2 regions of the Cytobacillus sp. QJM3NY_8 genome follow, and region 1 is predicted to be linked to the other one. Evidence: predicted binding sites of a transcription regulator. Region 1 holds the regulator's gene; the other holds the start of a gene.
The links. Region 1 encodes CtsR, which represses protease genes until heat stress. Its sites were predicted from a motif close to ATGGTCAATAAAGGTCAAACA; they were not measured.

Region 1 (8,044 bases):
AAGCCCTGTAGTTGAAACTTCGTTCCCTCCAGAGTGGATCCTGAGTACGGCGGGACACGAGAAATCCCGTCGGAAGCAGGGAGGACCATCTCCCAAGGCTAAATACTCCCTAGTGACCGATAGTGAACCAGTACCGTGAGGGAAAGGTGAAAAGCACCCCGGAAGGGGAGTGAAAGAGATCCTGAAACCGTGTGCCTACAAGTAGTTAGAGCCCGTTAATGGGTGATAGCGTGCCTTTTGTAGAATGAACCGGCGAGTTACGATTACATGCGAGGTTAAGTTGATGAGACGGAGCCGCAGCGAAAGCGAGTCTGAATAGGGCGAATGAGTATGTGGTCGTAGACCCGAAACCAGGTGATCTACCCATGTCCAGGGTGAAGTCCAGGTAACACTGGATGGAGGCCCGAACCCACGCACGTTGAAAAGTGCGGGGATGAGGTGTGGGTAGCGGAGAAATTCCAATCGAACTTGGAGATAGCTGGTTCTCTCCGAAATAGCTTTAGGGCTAGCCTCATGTAGTAAGAGTCTTGGAGGTAGAGCACTGTTTGGACTAGGGGCCCCCATCGGGTTACCGAATTCAGACAAACTCCGAATGCCAAAGACTTATCCATGGGAGTCAGACTGCGAGTGATAAGATCCGTAGTCAAGAGGGAAACAGCCCAGACCACCAGCTAAGGTCCCAAAGTATACGTTAAGTGGAAAAGGATGTGGAGTTGCTTAGACAACCAGGATGTTGGCTTAGAAGCAGCCACCATTTAAAGAGTGCGTAATAGCTCACTGGTCGAGTGACTCCGCGCCGAAAATGTACCGGGGCTAAACGTATCACCGAAGCTGTGGATTGACATCTTACGATGTCAGTGGTAGGAGAGCGTTCTAAGGGCGTTGAAGCCAGACCGCAAGGACTGGTGGAGCGCTTAGAAGTGAGAATGCCGGTATGAGTAGCGAAAGATGGGTGAGAATCCCATCCACCGAATGCCTAAGGTTTCCTGAGGAAGGCTCGTCCGCTCAGGGTTAGTCGGGACCTAAGCCGAGGCTGAAAAGCGTAGGCGATGGACAACAGGTTGATATTCCTGTACCACCTCTTTACCGTTTGAGCAATGGGGGGACGCAGGAGGATAGGGTAAGCACGCTGCTGGATTAGCGTGTCCAAGCAGTTAGGCCGGTAACGAGGCAAATCCCGTTACCACACAGGCTGAGCTGTGACGGCGAGGGAAATTTAGTACCGAAGTTCCTGATTCCACACTGCCAAGAAAAGCCTCTAGCGAGGGAAAAGGTGCCCGTACCGCAAACCGACACAGGTAGGCGAGGAGAGAATCCTAAGGTGAGCGAGAGAACTCTCGTTAAGGAACTCGGCAAAATGACCCCGTAACTTCGGGAGAAGGGGTGCTCATTAGGGTGAATAGCCCTGATGAGCCGCAGTGAATAGGCCCAGGCGACTGTTTAGCAAAAACACAGGTCTCTGCGAAGCCGCAAGGCGAAGTATAGGGGCTGACGCCTGCCCGGTGCTGGAAGGTTAAGAGGAGAGGTTAGCGCAAGCGAAGCTTTGAATCGAAGCCCCAGTAAACGGCGGCCGTAACTATAACGGTCCTAAGGTAGCGAAATTCCTTGTCGGGTAAGTTCCGACCCGCACGAAAGGCGTAACGATCTGGGCACTGTCTCAACGAGAGACTCGGTGAAATTATAGTACCTGTGAAGATGCAGGTTACCCGCGACAGGACGGAAAGACCCCGTGGAGCTTTACTGTAGCCTGATATTGAATTTTGGTACAGCTTGTACAGGATAGGTAGGAGCCTGAGAAGCCGGAGCGCCAGCTTCGGTGGAGGCGTCGGTGGGATACTACCCTGGCTGTATTGAAATTCTAACCCGCGCCCCTTATCGGGGCGGGAGACAGTGTCAGGTGGGCAGTTTGACTGGGGCGGTCGCCTCCTAAAAAGTAACGGAGGCGCCCAAAGGTTCCCTCAGAATGGTTGGAAATCATTCGCAGAGTGTAAAGGCACAAGGGAGCTTGACTGCGAGACCTACAAGTCGAGCAGGGACGAAAGTCGGGCTTAGTGATCCGGTGGTTCCGCATGGAAGGGCCATCGCTCAACGGATAAAAGCTACCCCGGGGATAACAGGCTTATCTCCCCCAAGAGTCCACATCGACGGGGAGGTTTGGCACCTCGATGTCGGCTCATCGCATCCTGGGGCTGTAGTCGGTCCCAAGGGTTGGGCTGTTCGCCCATTAAAGCGGTACGCGAGCTGGGTTCAGAACGTCGTGAGACAGTTCGGTCCCTATCCGTCGTGGGCGCAGGAAATTTGAGAGGAGCTGTCCTTAGTACGAGAGGACCGGGATGGACGCACCGCTGGTGTACCAGTTGTCTTGCCAAAGGCATCGCTGGGTAGCTATGTGCGGAAGGGATAAGTGCTGAAAGCATCTAAGCATGAAGCCCCCCTCGAGATGAGATTTCCCATAGCGTCAAGCTAGTAAGATCCCTGAAAGATGATCAGGTTGATAGGTCAGAGGTGGAAGCGTGGCGACATGTGGAGCTGACTGATACTAATCGATCGAGGACTTAACCAAGTCATTGGTGAATACTCGGCAAATGCTTCTTCATGCATTATCTAGTTTTGAGGGAACGAAGTTTCTTCAATTACATAGTCCGGTGGCGATAGCGAGAAGGTCACACCCGTTCCCATACCGAACACGGAAGTTAAGCTTCTCAGCGCCGATGGTAGTTGGGGGCTGTCCCCCTGTGAGAGTAGGACGCTGCCGGGCATATGAAAGAGCACCTGATGGGTGCTCTTTTTTGTATGTCTGGAGATTTATTGAATACAAATTTCTTATTTGGACTCTGCTTTTTAGTGGGAAATTGAGCTAAATGTGAGTTTACTTCATAAAGCTCAATTCATGCTAGATAAAAGTATCGCTAACTGCATCGCAGCTTCATAGAATCCAGAATCAGGGCATTCAGCAGGTTCATTCAGCCATTCTGCAGGATTCCATCTCTCTATTCCGACCGAACATCAAGCCAGGACAGCTAACCATATCATCTGTCCATCTGGCAATCAAGCGCAAAACACTTCCCAGCCTCCAAAAAAACTTCTCCCATCCAAGCACAAACCCGCCCAATCAAAAATATATTGTTATCGACATTAACTTCCATTTTCAGGTTTGGGAAGTCAAAAAATGGGGGAAAATTATTAATACCCGCCAATTGCAAGAAATTACATAAATCATGTATAATTAATGTCAAATATAGTCAAAGTCAGATAGGGGGAGGCCTGGTGAGGAATATATCCGACATAATTGAAAATTATCTAAAACAGGTTTTAGAGAAGAGCGAAAGGGAAATCGTGGAAATTAAAAGAAGTGAAATTGCTGATAAGTTCCAGTGTGTTCCTTCTCAGATCAATTATGTGATCAACACCCGTTTCACGATTGAGAAAGGCTATGCAGTAGAAAGTAAGCGGGGAGGCGGGGGCTTCATCCGGATTATGAAAGTCCAGTCCTATGACCATGCTGATTTAATTGACCAGTTAATATCATTGGTTCAAAGCAGGATTGCCCAGAGCAGTGCAGAGAATGTCATTTACCGTCTGGTAGAAGAAGAGATTATAACACATAGGGAAGCTAAAATAATGCTTAGTGTTATAGACCGCTCTGTTCTGTATATTGATCTTCCATTCAGGGATGAGCTGAGGGCAAGAATGCTTAAGGCAATGTTAACCACTTTGAAATATAAATAGTAGTGAGCTGGAGAGGTGACGTCATGATTTGTCAGGAATGTAACCAAAGGCCGGCCACGCTGCATTTTACAAAGGTTGTAAATGGCGAGAAAGCAGAGTTTCATCTTTGCGAGAAATGCGCACAGGAAAAAGGTGAAATGTTTATGCTGGGCAGCGGGTCTGGTTTTTCAATAAATAACTTGCTTGCTGGTCTTCTGAATATTCAGCCTGCCTTTCAGGAATCGGGCCAGGACGCTTTTCAGCAGGAGAAAGTCCTGCAGTGTGAACAATGTTCCCTCACCTTTCAGCAGTTTATTAAAGTAGGCCGCTTTGGATGCGCCAACTGCTATGAGACCTTTAAAGATCAATTGAACCCTATTCTTAGAAGGCTACACAGCGGGAATTTCTCACACAGCGGAAAAATTCCTGCGCGAATCGGGGGAACCATTCACTTGCGAAGGAATATTGATGATTTAAAAAACAATTTAAAAGAAATGATTGCCAAAGAAGAGTTTGAAAGAGCGGCAGAATTGAGGGACGAAATAAGGAAATTGGAAAAGCAGCTCAATGCCGATCAAAAGGGAGGGGAGTAAGCTTGTCGCTGGAACGTTTCATGAATCAAGCTATTAGCTCCTGGATGAGTGCGGAAGGTCCTGATTCCGATATTGTATTAAGTTCACGAATCAGGCTTGCCCGCAATATAAAGCAATATAAATTCCCCACTTTATTTTCAAATGAAGAAGCAGAAGCAGTCATTGAAAAAATAAAGGCGAGGGTGGAGCATTCTTCTTTTTCGAAACTTGGGGAAATGGAGCTTTTATTAATGGATCGCCTTCAGCCTCTTCAAAAAAGAGTGCTGATGGAAAAGCATCTGATCAGTCCCCATCTTGCTGAGAATTCAACTTATGGTGCCTGCCTTCTTTCTGAAAATGAAGAAGTCAGCATCATGATTAATGAAGAAGACCATATAAGGATTCAATGCCTGTTTCCGGGGTTTCAGCTTTCTGAAGCCTTAAGTATGGCGAATGAAATTGATGATTGGCTGGAGGAAGAAGCCGATTATGCATTTGATGAAAATATTGGCTTTTTAACAAGCTGTCCCACAAATGTAGGTACAGGGCTCAGGGCATCGGTTATGATGCATTTGCCGGGCCTCGTTCTCACACAGCAAATGAACCGGATTATTCCGGCAATTAACCAGCTTGGTTTAGTTGTTAGAGGAATTTACGGGGAGGGCAGCGAAGCTTTAGGTAACATCTTTCAAGTTTCAAATCAGATCACTCTCGGAAAATCAGAAGAGGATATCGCAGAGGATCTGAAAAGCGTTGTCAGCCAGCTGATTTCTCAGGAAAGATCGGCAAGGGAAGCATTAGCAAAGACTTCTAACATACAATTAGAAGACAGAGTCTTCCGCTCTTATGGCATTTTATCAAATAGCCGGATCATTGAATCAAAGGAAGCAGCACAATGCTTGTCTGATGTTCGCCTGGGGATTGATATGAAGTACATTAAAAACATATCAAAAAATATATTGAATGAGCTGATGATCCTGACACAGCCCGGATTCCTGCAGCAATATGCAGGCGGGCCGCTGAGACCGCATGAACGCGATATCCGCAGGGCTTCATTAATCAGGGAAAGATTAAAAATGGAAGATCAAGAGTTGGGAGGATGAAAATATGATGTTCGGACGATTTACGGAAAGAGCTCAAAAAGTATTGGCTTTAGCACAGGAGGAAGCAATCCGTTTAGGACATAACAACATCGGAACAGAGCATATTCTGCTGGGGCTTGTACGCGAAGGTGAAGGCATTGCTGCAAAAGCTTTGTATGCTTTAGGCCTCGGCTCTGATAAGATCCAAAAAGAGGTTGAGAATTTAATCGGCAGGGGGCAGGATGCTTCCCAGACCATTCACTATACACCGCGTGCCAAGAAAGTTATTGAACTTTCCATGGACGAAGCAAGAAAGCTTGGCCATTCCTATGTAGGAACAGAGCATATCCTGCTTGGCCTGATCCGCGAGGGCGAAGGCGTGGCAGCGAGAGTGTTGAATAACCTAGGAGTCAGCCTCAATAAAGCGCGTCAGCAAGTGCTTCAGCTATTAGGCAGCAATGAGTCCGGCAGCCATCAGGGAGGGTCCGCAGCCAATGCGAACACACCGACACTGGATGGATTGGCACGTGACTTGACTGCTATTGCCAGAGAAGGAAGCCTGGATCCGGTTATTGGGCGAAGCAAAGAAATTCAGCGCGTAATCGAAGTATTAAGCCGCAGGACGAAAAACAACCCGGTTTTGATCGGTGAGCCTGGTGTAGGTAAAACAGCCATTGCAGAAGGCCTGGCACAGCAGATCATTAATAACGAAGTGCCGGAGACTCTTCGTGATAAAAGGGTTATGACGCTTGATATGGGTACAGTTGTAGCTGGAACGAAGTATCGCGGTGAATTTGAAGACCGCCTGAAGAAGGTAATGGATGAAATCAGGCAGGCCGGAAACATTATTTTATTCATTGACGAGCTTCATACATTAATAGGTGCAGGCGGAGCAGAAGGGGCGATAGATGCTTCCAACATCTTAAAGCCTTCTCTGGCACGCGGTGAACTTCAGTGCATAGGTGCAACAACTCTTGATGAATACAGAAAATACATTGAAAAGGATGCGGCACTTGAAAGAAGATTCCAGCCTATTACGGTTGATGAGCCTACTGCGGAAGAATCAGTACAGATTCTTGAAGGTCTTCGTGACCGTTATGAGGCACACCATCGCGTGACGATTACGGATGCAGCCATTCAAGCGGCTGTAAAACTATCAGACCGCTACATCTCAGACCGCTTCCTTCCAGATAAAGCGATTGATTTAATTGACGAAGCGGGTTCGAAGGTAAGACTTCGATCTTATACTACCCCTCCAAACCTGAAAGAGCTGGAGGTTAAACTCGAGGATGTAAGGAAAGAGAAAGATGCTGCCGTTCAAAGTCAGGAATTTGAAAAGGCGGCTTCCTTAAGAGATACAGAGCAGCGCCTGCGCGAACAGCTTGAAGAAACGAAGAAAACATGGAAAGAAAAGCAGGGCAAAGAGAACAGTGAAGTGACGGTTGAGGACATCGCCAATGTTGTGGCCAGCTGGACTGGAATCCCTGTATCGAAGCTGGCCCAAACAGAAACAGAAAAGCTTCTGAACCTGGAAGAAATTCTTCATTCCCGTGTAATCGGACAGGAAGAAGCGGTTAAGGCCATTTCGAAGGCAGTCCGCCGTGCCCGTGCAGGCCTTAAAGATCCGAAGCGCCCGATTGGCTCATTTGTATTCCTTGGGCCGACTGGTGTAGGTAAAACGGAGCTAGCCCGTGCATTAGCAGAAGCGATGTTCGGTGACGAGGATGCGATGATCCGCATCGATATGTCAGAATACATGGAGAAACACTCTACATCCCGTCTGGTAGGTTCACCTCCGGGCTATGTAGGATATGAAGAAGGCGGGCAGTTAACCGAAAAAGTCCGCAGAAAGCCATATTCTGTTGTGCTGCTGGATGAAATTGAAAAGGCACATCCTGATGTATTCAACATCCTTTTACAGGTATTGGAAGACGGAAGATTAACAGACTCTAAGGGCAGAACCGTTGATTTCCGCAATACCGTTCTGATTATGACATCCAATGTAGGTGCTGAAGCACTTAAGCGGAACAAATACGTTGGTTTTAACATCCAGGATGGGGAACAGGATTACAAAGATATGAAAGGAAAAGTAATGGAGGAGATGAAAAAGTCCTTCCGACCGGAATTCCTGAATCGTATCGATGAAATCATCGTTTTCCATGCATTGGAGAAAAGGCATCTTCAGGAAATTGTTTCGCTGATGTCTGACACTTTAACGAAACGATTGAAGGAACAGGATATTACACTGGAATTGACGGATGCAGCCAAAGAAAAAATCTCGGTTGAGGGTTATGATCCTGAGTACGGTGCACGTCCGCTTCGCCGGGCTATTCAAAAGCATATTGAAGACCGCTTATCCGAAGAGCTGTTAAAGGGCACAGTCCTAACCGGGCAATCCGTGGTAATCGATGTAAAGGATGGAGAATTTGTTGTGAAAACGGCTGAACCAAGCGGAACAGCAAATCTTCAGAAATAAGGTTAACGAACCCCTAATAAAGCATCAATAGATTTTACACAGCAAAAAGGTACACGTCCCTGTTATACGTGTACCTTTTTGTACTCTATCAGCCCATTTTTTCATTACAGCCTTAAAAGAGGTTTATTCTGCCGTTTTATGTTAATTTTAAGAGAGAAAGAGATATCAGGACAAAAACATTTTAAGACCCGTTGGAAAAGGGAATA
Region 2 (8,044 bases), 1.3 Mb from region 1:
TCCTTCTCCCTTAAAGAGGCAAGCTCATTCTTTATATATAAATCGTATATATCTATAAAAATTACATCATTTTTTATTATTTCTCTTTTAGAATTAATCCATGATGAATAGTTTTTTTCATAGAAGTTGGCATTCCGTCCGATTGCCAGGCGTTTTTCGTTGATTAAAGCATCTTCTTTTTCCTTATTATAATGAATTCCATCTATCTCACAGCCCTGTTCAAGCAGGTGCTTGCACAGACTGAATCCTATAAATTCAAACGTCCCTACTATTACTGCCCTGTCCATTTTCAGTCCTCCTTAGAAGCATATTAATGTATACTATGCTTCAGGGATTGTCTTTATTTCTTTGCGGAATGGCAGCTGTTTTTATAGAACTTTTTCATATTTTCTAAAGAAGTTAGTCATTTGAGAAGACATTCGCTGTTTTTTATCTGGAAGGATATAAAACACAGAGATAGGGCTATTTTCATTTTCCCATTGTATTGATCGTTTCTTTAAATAATCTGATTGCTTGTAAGCTCTTCCGCCCGCCAGTACCTGTATGATTCTGACTGGCACTTTAAGGCCCGTTGTAAGGTTTTTTTCATGCCTGCTGAGCAGATCCGCTATTTTATCCGTTTCTATTTCATATGAAACTGCCAGTTCTTTTAATAGTTTCTTGTAAAAAAACTTATGCTCTTTTTCCTGCTCGAGATGATGCTTTAGTGAAAGGATGGGATTGATTAATACAGCTGAACGGATTAAATCGCTCATTTCATGCAATAATCTAAGGGCTACCAATGCTCCCATGCCCTCAGCAATAATATGGATCTTTTCGTTAATAATTTCCGTTCGCAGAATATGTTCATACAAGCATTTAGCCTTATCAACAGCCTGGTCGTTCCCCCAGTGCCTCCCGTAAAGATTTGAATAAAAAATCGTATAGCCATCTTCCCTGAGCTTCTTAATTAATGAATATTTCCCTTCATTTTGAGTCCAAAAACTGCAGTTTCTGTCAACAAAGTGCCGATCATCCCCAATAATCAGGATACCGAAACCACTAGGTTTATCTGGGTAATGAATCATGCACCATTCTGTATCCAGCTGGAAGTTCCGGCTTTCCATAGTAAAACTCCTTTGCAAGTTTGTTCATAATAATGTATGTGAGTAAAATTAAAATGAATGGGGGATTTGCCTAGTTTTAGACAAGTTCATTATGAAGCAGGCTGTATCCAATCAGAGAGCTGAAAAGTACATGTATAGGATGTAAAAATAAATTTATTTCTTTAATAGCTTATGCTAATATGAAAAGGGATTAATTATGTTAGAGGTGAAATAGATGAGATTCTTTTGGACATTCTTCTGGACTTTCCTTCTTGTTCAAATGTTAACGTACGTAGTTTCTTCAATGCTTGGAGCGCCATACGATTTTGTAACCGGCTCCATTCTGGCGGTTGGGACAAGTGTTTTAATTTTTGTTGTCGCTTCCATCATTCCTGAAGGTCCTGTTGAGAAAGAAGGACTTCATTAATCTGCTGCTTATGCAGGAAATGAAAAGAGTCATCCTGATTGATTCAGGATGATTCTTTTCATTTGTTCCCTATTTTACCAGCAGTTCCATTTTGCCGTTATCTGCGGATATGACAACTTCACTGTAATCCTTAATTTCACCTGCGATTATTTTGCGGGCGAGTGCTGTTTCAACGTTCCTTTGGATAAAGCGCTTGAGCGGCCTGGCTCCATAGACGGGATCAAATCCGTTTTCTGCAATATATTCTTTGGCATTATCATTTATACTCAACTTAATATGCTGATCGGATAATCTTGCTTGAAGCTGAGTAATTAATTTTAAAACGATACTCTTTATTTCATTAAGAGCCAAAGGCTTAAACAGAATAATTTCGTCCACTCTGTTCAGAAACTCTGGACGGAAATGGCTCCGCAGCTGTCCAAGGACAGTTTCTCTTGTTTCTTCAGATATATCTTCTTCACCAGAAGAACGTTCCAAAAGAAAATGGGAGCCGATATTGGAAGTCATAATGATAACCGTATTTTTAAAATCAACCGTACGGCCCTGTGAGTCAGTGATTCTTCCATCATCAAGCATCTGCAGAAGGATATTGAATACTTCAGGATGGGCCTTTTCAATTTCATCAAGCAGGATTACTGAGTATGGCTTCCTTCTGACAGCTTCTGTCAGCTGACCGCCTTCCTCATATCCTACATACCCCGGAGGAGCACCAATCAATCTTGATACAGCATGTTTTTCCATATATTCGGACATATCAATTCGGATTATTTGTTCTTCACTATCGAATAGTGACTGTGCAAGTGCCTTTGCCAATTCTGTTTTTCCTACCCCAGTAGGGCCCAGGAAGATGAAGGAGCCAATAGGGCGGTTAGGATCTTTAATTCCTGCCCTTGCCCTAAGGACAGCATCTGACACAAGCTGGACAGCTTCATCCTGGCCAATCACTCTTTCGTGAAGAATGCTTTCAAGACGAAGCAGCTTTTCGCGTTCTCCTTCAACAAGTTTAACTACTGGAATACCTGTCCACCTTGCCACAATGCCGGCAATTTCTTCTTCTGTTACTTCCTCTCTCAGCAGCCTTTCCCCTTGATTCTCGTTAACAGCACTTTCAAGATCTTTCAACTCCCTTTCCAAAGAAGGGATTCTTCCATGGCGCAGTTCTGCAGCTTTATTCAAGTCATAATTATTTTCTGCTTCTTCCAGTTCACGGCGTATTTTCTCAAGCTGCTCCCGTTTTTCCTGAACTTTCTGGATTCCTTCTTTTTCAAGCTGCCATTTTGCTTTCATGCTGTTAGCCTGGTCTTTTAATTCAGCCAGTTCCTTTTGCAGGTCTGCAAGCCTCTGCTTGCTTCCTTCATCACTCTCTTTTCGTAAAGCTGCTTCTTCTATCTCAAGCTGCATGACTCTTCTTGTAACTTCATCCAACTCCGATGGCATTGAATCGATTTCCGTCCTGATCATGGCACAAGCTTCGTCAACCAGGTCAATCGCTTTATCAGGAAGGAACCGGTCAGTAATATATCTGTCTGACAAGGTTGCGGCAGCCACTATAGCCCGATCGTGGATATTGACTCCATGGTGGATTTCAAAGCGCTCCTTCAGCCCTCTGAGAATTGAGATTGTATCCTCTACATCCGGCTCCTGCACTAATACCTGCTGAAAACGCCGTTCCAGGGCTGGATCCTTTTCGATATATTTGCGGTGTTCCTCAAGAGTGGTAGCTCCTATACAGTGCAATTCACCTCTTGCAAGCATAGGCTTCAGCATATTCCCTGCATCCATTGCTCCTTCTGTCTTGCCCGCTCCAACAATGGTATGAAGTTCATCAATAAAAAGAAGAATTCTGCCTTCGCTTTTCTTAACCTCATTTAATACAGCTTTCAGTCTTTCCTCGAATTCCCCCCGGAATTTGGCTCCAGCAATTAAAGCGCTCATATCAAGGGCAAAAATGGTTTTATCCTTAAGGCCCTCAGGCACATCTTTACGTACTATTCTTTGTGCCAATCCTTCGACAATAGCTGTCTTTCCTACCCCAGGTTCGCCTATTAAAACTGGATTATTTTTGGTTTTCCTTGAAAGGATGCGAATGACATGCCTGATTTCACTATCCCGGCCAATTACAGGATCAACTTTCCCCTGTTTCACCTCTGCAACAAGATCTCTTCCATATTTTTTTAAAGCCTCATATGTTGATTCCGGATTTTGCGATGTCACCCTCTGATTCCCCCTAATCTCCTTAATCGCCTGCTCCACTTTTTCTTTATTGATTCCGTAAGCCTTTAAAACTGCTGCCGTTTCGGTTTCCGCTGCTGCAGCAGCCATGAAAACATGCTCAACTGACATGAATTCATCCTGATAGATCTTCATATAATTTTCTGCTTCCGCCAGCAGCCGCTGCAGTTTACCGGATATATACAATTTTCCTTGATCCATTCCTGAACCGGACACCTGCGGTTTTTTCCTCAGTGCTTCCTTCATTTTATTATTAAAAGAATTAGCCGGAATCTGCATTTTTGACAGTAATAATGATATCAGGCTGTTTTCCTGTCCCGTTAAAGCCAGGAATAAATGTGCTTCATCCACTTCCTGATGCTGCTCGCGTATTGCTATGGACTGTGCATTTAATAACCCTTCCTGAAGCCGCTCTGTCATCCGATTTAAATCCACTGTGCAACCTCCTATTTGACCTTTTTTGACCTTTAATTTTATTATAATCCAATCTTTTCATATGTAAAGTTTCCAGCAGTTTATTCTCAGTCTAAAAAGCCATCCGCAATTGGGATGGCTACTTTGTTTATGCTATTTCCCCATCTTCTTTATCATTAATCAAAATCAAGGCTTTCTTTTATACGTCCAAAGCCGGTTATGATTGGATGTTTCCGGAAATTGATCCCCAGCTCTCATTTTAAGCATTTGAGGATTATTGACGTTACTTCCCGTTTCGCCAATTTCTATATAAATTCCATTATTAGGCGCTTTCTGGCCAGGCTTGAATTGTCTGTTTTGCCCCATGCTAAATACCTCCTTTAATTGTAAATCACTTATTATTATTTCCACTCTTGCATCTCTCATGAGGGAAACTATTGGCATCGCACAAAAGCAATGAAAAGGATATCACTTTACTCTGATGCCTTTTTTATAGTTAAATGGGTGGTATGAGATTTGATTATGGAGGATTTACTTGTGACTGATTTTCTAACATTGCTTAAATACTTGTTTTTGGGATTATTTCAGGGATTTACAGAGCCTATTCCCATTTCATCGAGCGGGCATCTGGAGATTGCCCAGCATTTTTTCGGGCTTGACATCAAAGGCCTTAGCTTTGCCCTCCTTGTAAATACAGCCTCATTATTAGCTGTGCTGCTTATATACAGGGAAGATATTATGAGACTCATCCGAAACGGCCTTGCATACATTACAACCAAAGATAAACAGGCGGAATCAGACTTTCGATTTATCATTTACTTGATTATTGGAACCATTCCTGCAGGTGTCATCGGCATTTTGCTCGAGGATTTTATCGATATGCACCTTGCAAATATAAAAACAGTTGGGATTACTCTTATCGTGACAGGACTTGCACTGTGGCTGATCCGCAATTTACGCGGACGGAAAAATGATGCTGAATTATCTTATAAGGATGCAATTATTGTAGGACTTGCACAGGCAGTTGCCCTGATACCGGGAATCAGCCGTTCCGGTGCCACTATTGTAGCGGCAATGGGGCTGGGGATGAAACAGGAAACAGCTCTAAGGTTCTCTTTCCTTTTATATATCCCGGTAAGCGCCGGCGGAATGATTCTTGGTTTTAATGACATTTTAACGGATCCCAATTTATCTGAATATGCGATTCCCTATACAATCGCCTTTGTTGCTTCACTAGTTGCATCTTACTTCTCTTTAAAATGGTTTATGAATATTATGGCTAAAGGAAACCTGAAGTATTTTGCGATTTATTGTTTTATTGTTGGACCGCTGGTTTATTTCCTATCTTAATGAAAAAGCCTTCTCTGTGCTGAGAAGGCTTTTTCATTATAATATCTCTGAAAGAATGGCTTTTTGAACATGAAGCCTGTTCCCAGCCTGCTGAAAGACAGCGGAATTATTTCCATCAATGACCTCCGCTGTAACCTCCTCACCGCGATGGGCAGGCAGGCAATGCAAAAAGACGTAATCTTTTTTGGCTTTTTGGACAAGATATTCATTAACCTGATAATCAGCAAAGTCTTTCAGCCTCTGTTCATTCTCATCTTCCTGTCCCATGCTCGTCCAGACATCTGTATAGATGGCATCGGCATTAGCAACCGCTTCTTCAGGGTTAGATGTTATCTTTACCTTTGAACCGCTTTGTTCGGCAAACTCTTGTGATTGCTGGAGAACAAAATTATCTGGCTCATACCCTATAGGACAGGCAATCGTGATATTTACCCCCATCTTGGCAGAAGCAATCATTAAAGAATGGGCCACATTATTGCCATCGCCTACATATACCAGGTTTTGGCCTTTTAACTCCCCATTTTTCTCTTCAATTGTAAGGAGATCGGCAAGAGCCTGGCACGGATGATAAAGATCGGTCAAGCCGTTAATGACCGGAATGTCCGCATGATGAGCCAGTTCCTGGATCTTTGCATGGGAGAATGTGCGGATCATAATCGCATCAACATACTGTGAAAGCACTTTAGCTGTATCCGCAATGCTTTCTCCTCTTCCAAGCTGCAGGTCCTGGCTGTTTAAATATAAGGCATGGCCCCCAAGCTGCAGCATACCTGCTTCAAAGGAAACTCTTGTGCGTGTAGATGACTTTTCAAAAATCATGCCAAGAATTTTGCCTTTTAGGATGGGAATTTCTGCACCCTGCAGATGAGCTTCTTTTAATTGCTTTGCTTTTTCCAGCAGCCCCTTAATTTCCTCTGATGAAAAGTCTGCAAGTGTTAGAAAATCTTTTCCTTTTATATTTATACCCTTATCCGCAGCCTGAATTGAAATCATAAGACGCCCACTTCCTTTTCTCCAGTATTATTTTTAATGCCCTGCCAATCTTCAATGGATTTAACATCCCAATCGCCTGCAGACATTGATTTTAATAATGCAATAAGCGTTTCTTTTTCACTGAAAGTCAAAATTCTGTTTTTGGTTCCCATTTCTCTCATTCTCTTATCTTCTTCACTTATGCCAGGATTATATAAGGCGAAGGTTTCCTGGACATTCCAATCCATATTGCCTTGAGTCAGAAAAACAGGTACTACTTTAGCCTTATTAATATAATGAGTTAGTTCTTCTGTTTCTGGAGAGTTTGCAATTACGACACATTTGCCTTTAGCATCATTTAAACCAGCATGGAAAGACTTTCTGATTGCCGCCTCAAAATTTGGTGCGAGTGAAATGGCCTCTCCTGTTGATTTCATTTCAGGACCTACTTTGCTGTCCAATCCCTTTAAAGCATAATTAGAGAAAACCGGGAATTTCACACATACAAATGGGAGTTTTGCAGCATCCGGAATTTCATCTTTCGACAAACTATATTTCCCAAGCAATATTTTTGTCGCAATCCCCACTAGCTGTACGCCTGTTACCTTGCTGATAATTGGTACAGTTCTGCTTGCACGAGGGTTTATTTCAAGAATAAATACTTCTTCGCCGTTAACGATATACTGAATATTCATGAGTCCTTTATACCGGAGCTTTTGCACAATGGCTTTTGCATAGGCTAGCATTTTATTCTGGACATTTTCTGAAAGATTTTGCGGCGGGAGAACGGACATGCTGTCGCCAGAGTGAACACCCGTTTTTTCAATATGCTCCATAATTGCAGGTGCACAGATATGATTTCCGTCTGCTGCCAGATCAAGCTCAGCTTCTGAAGCATGCACGAATTGATCAATTAAAATCGGATAAGGGACATCACCTTTCGCTAAATAACCCTCCAGCTCAGATGATGAAGAAATACGTTCCATCCCTCTCCCTCCTATAACATAGGATGGGCGGACAAGGATCGGGAATCCAATGTTTTCGGCTGCTTCTTTTAGCTCTTCTTCTGAGTGGACAACATCACCTTTTATCCGCGGAATATTCAAATCATCCAGCAGCTGATAAAATAGCTTCCGGTCCTCTAATGCATCTATGGTATTTGAGTCAGTTCCAAGCAGGGTAACACCATAATTTTCAAGTGCGGATGCCAGATTCAGAGCTGTCTGCCCGCCAAGCTGCACAATGACTTCTGAAATCCCTTCTGCTTCAATAACATTTAAGATATCCTCAAGAATTAGCGGTTCAAAATAAAGCCTGTCAGCGGTTGTATAATCCGTACTTACCGTTTCAGGGTTATTATTGATCATGATTGTTTCAACGCCTTCATCCCTCAGAGCAAATACTCCCTGAACGGAGCAATAATCAAATTCAATGCCCTGGCCAATTCTGATGGGGCCGCTTCCAATAATCAGGACTTTCCTCTTATCACTCTTTACTTGTTCATTTTCGCCAAAATAACTGGAGTAATAATAATTAGATTGTGCTTCAAATTCAGCTGCGCATG

Region 2: clpB (ATP-dependent chaperone ClpB) is a predicted target of CtsR. The motif match lies at 4,192-4,212, and genes of this name have one in related genera.

Annotation. Positions count from the first base shown of each region.
Region 1 covers NZ_CM149681.1:104,977-113,020, forward strand. The annotation lists rRNA gene AC0VZ9_RS00545 (23S ribosomal RNA) at 1-2,563, shown strand, start outside; rRNA gene rrf (5S ribosomal RNA) at 2,642-2,758, shown strand; gene AC0VZ9_RS00555 (CtsR family transcriptional regulator) at 3,268-3,729, shown strand; gene AC0VZ9_RS00560 (UvrB/UvrC motif-containing protein) at 3,753-4,301, shown strand; gene AC0VZ9_RS00565 (protein arginine kinase) at 4,304-5,383, shown strand; gene clpC (ATP-dependent protease ATP-binding subunit ClpC) at 5,388-7,838, shown strand.
Region 2 covers NZ_CM149681.1:1,430,224-1,438,267, reverse strand. The annotation lists gene AC0VZ9_RS07580 (hypothetical protein) at 1-287, opposite strand, end outside; gene AC0VZ9_RS07575 (serine aminopeptidase domain-containing protein) at 369-1,106, opposite strand; gene AC0VZ9_RS07570 (DUF2929 family protein) at 1,321-1,512, shown strand; gene clpB (ATP-dependent chaperone ClpB) at 1,582-4,179, opposite strand; gene AC0VZ9_RS07560 (YjzC family protein) at 4,345-4,524, opposite strand; gene AC0VZ9_RS07555 (undecaprenyl-diphosphate phosphatase) at 4,696-5,508, shown strand; gene argF (ornithine carbamoyltransferase) at 5,545-6,501, opposite strand; gene AC0VZ9_RS07545 (carbamoyl phosphate synthase large subunit) at 6,498-8,044, opposite strand, start outside.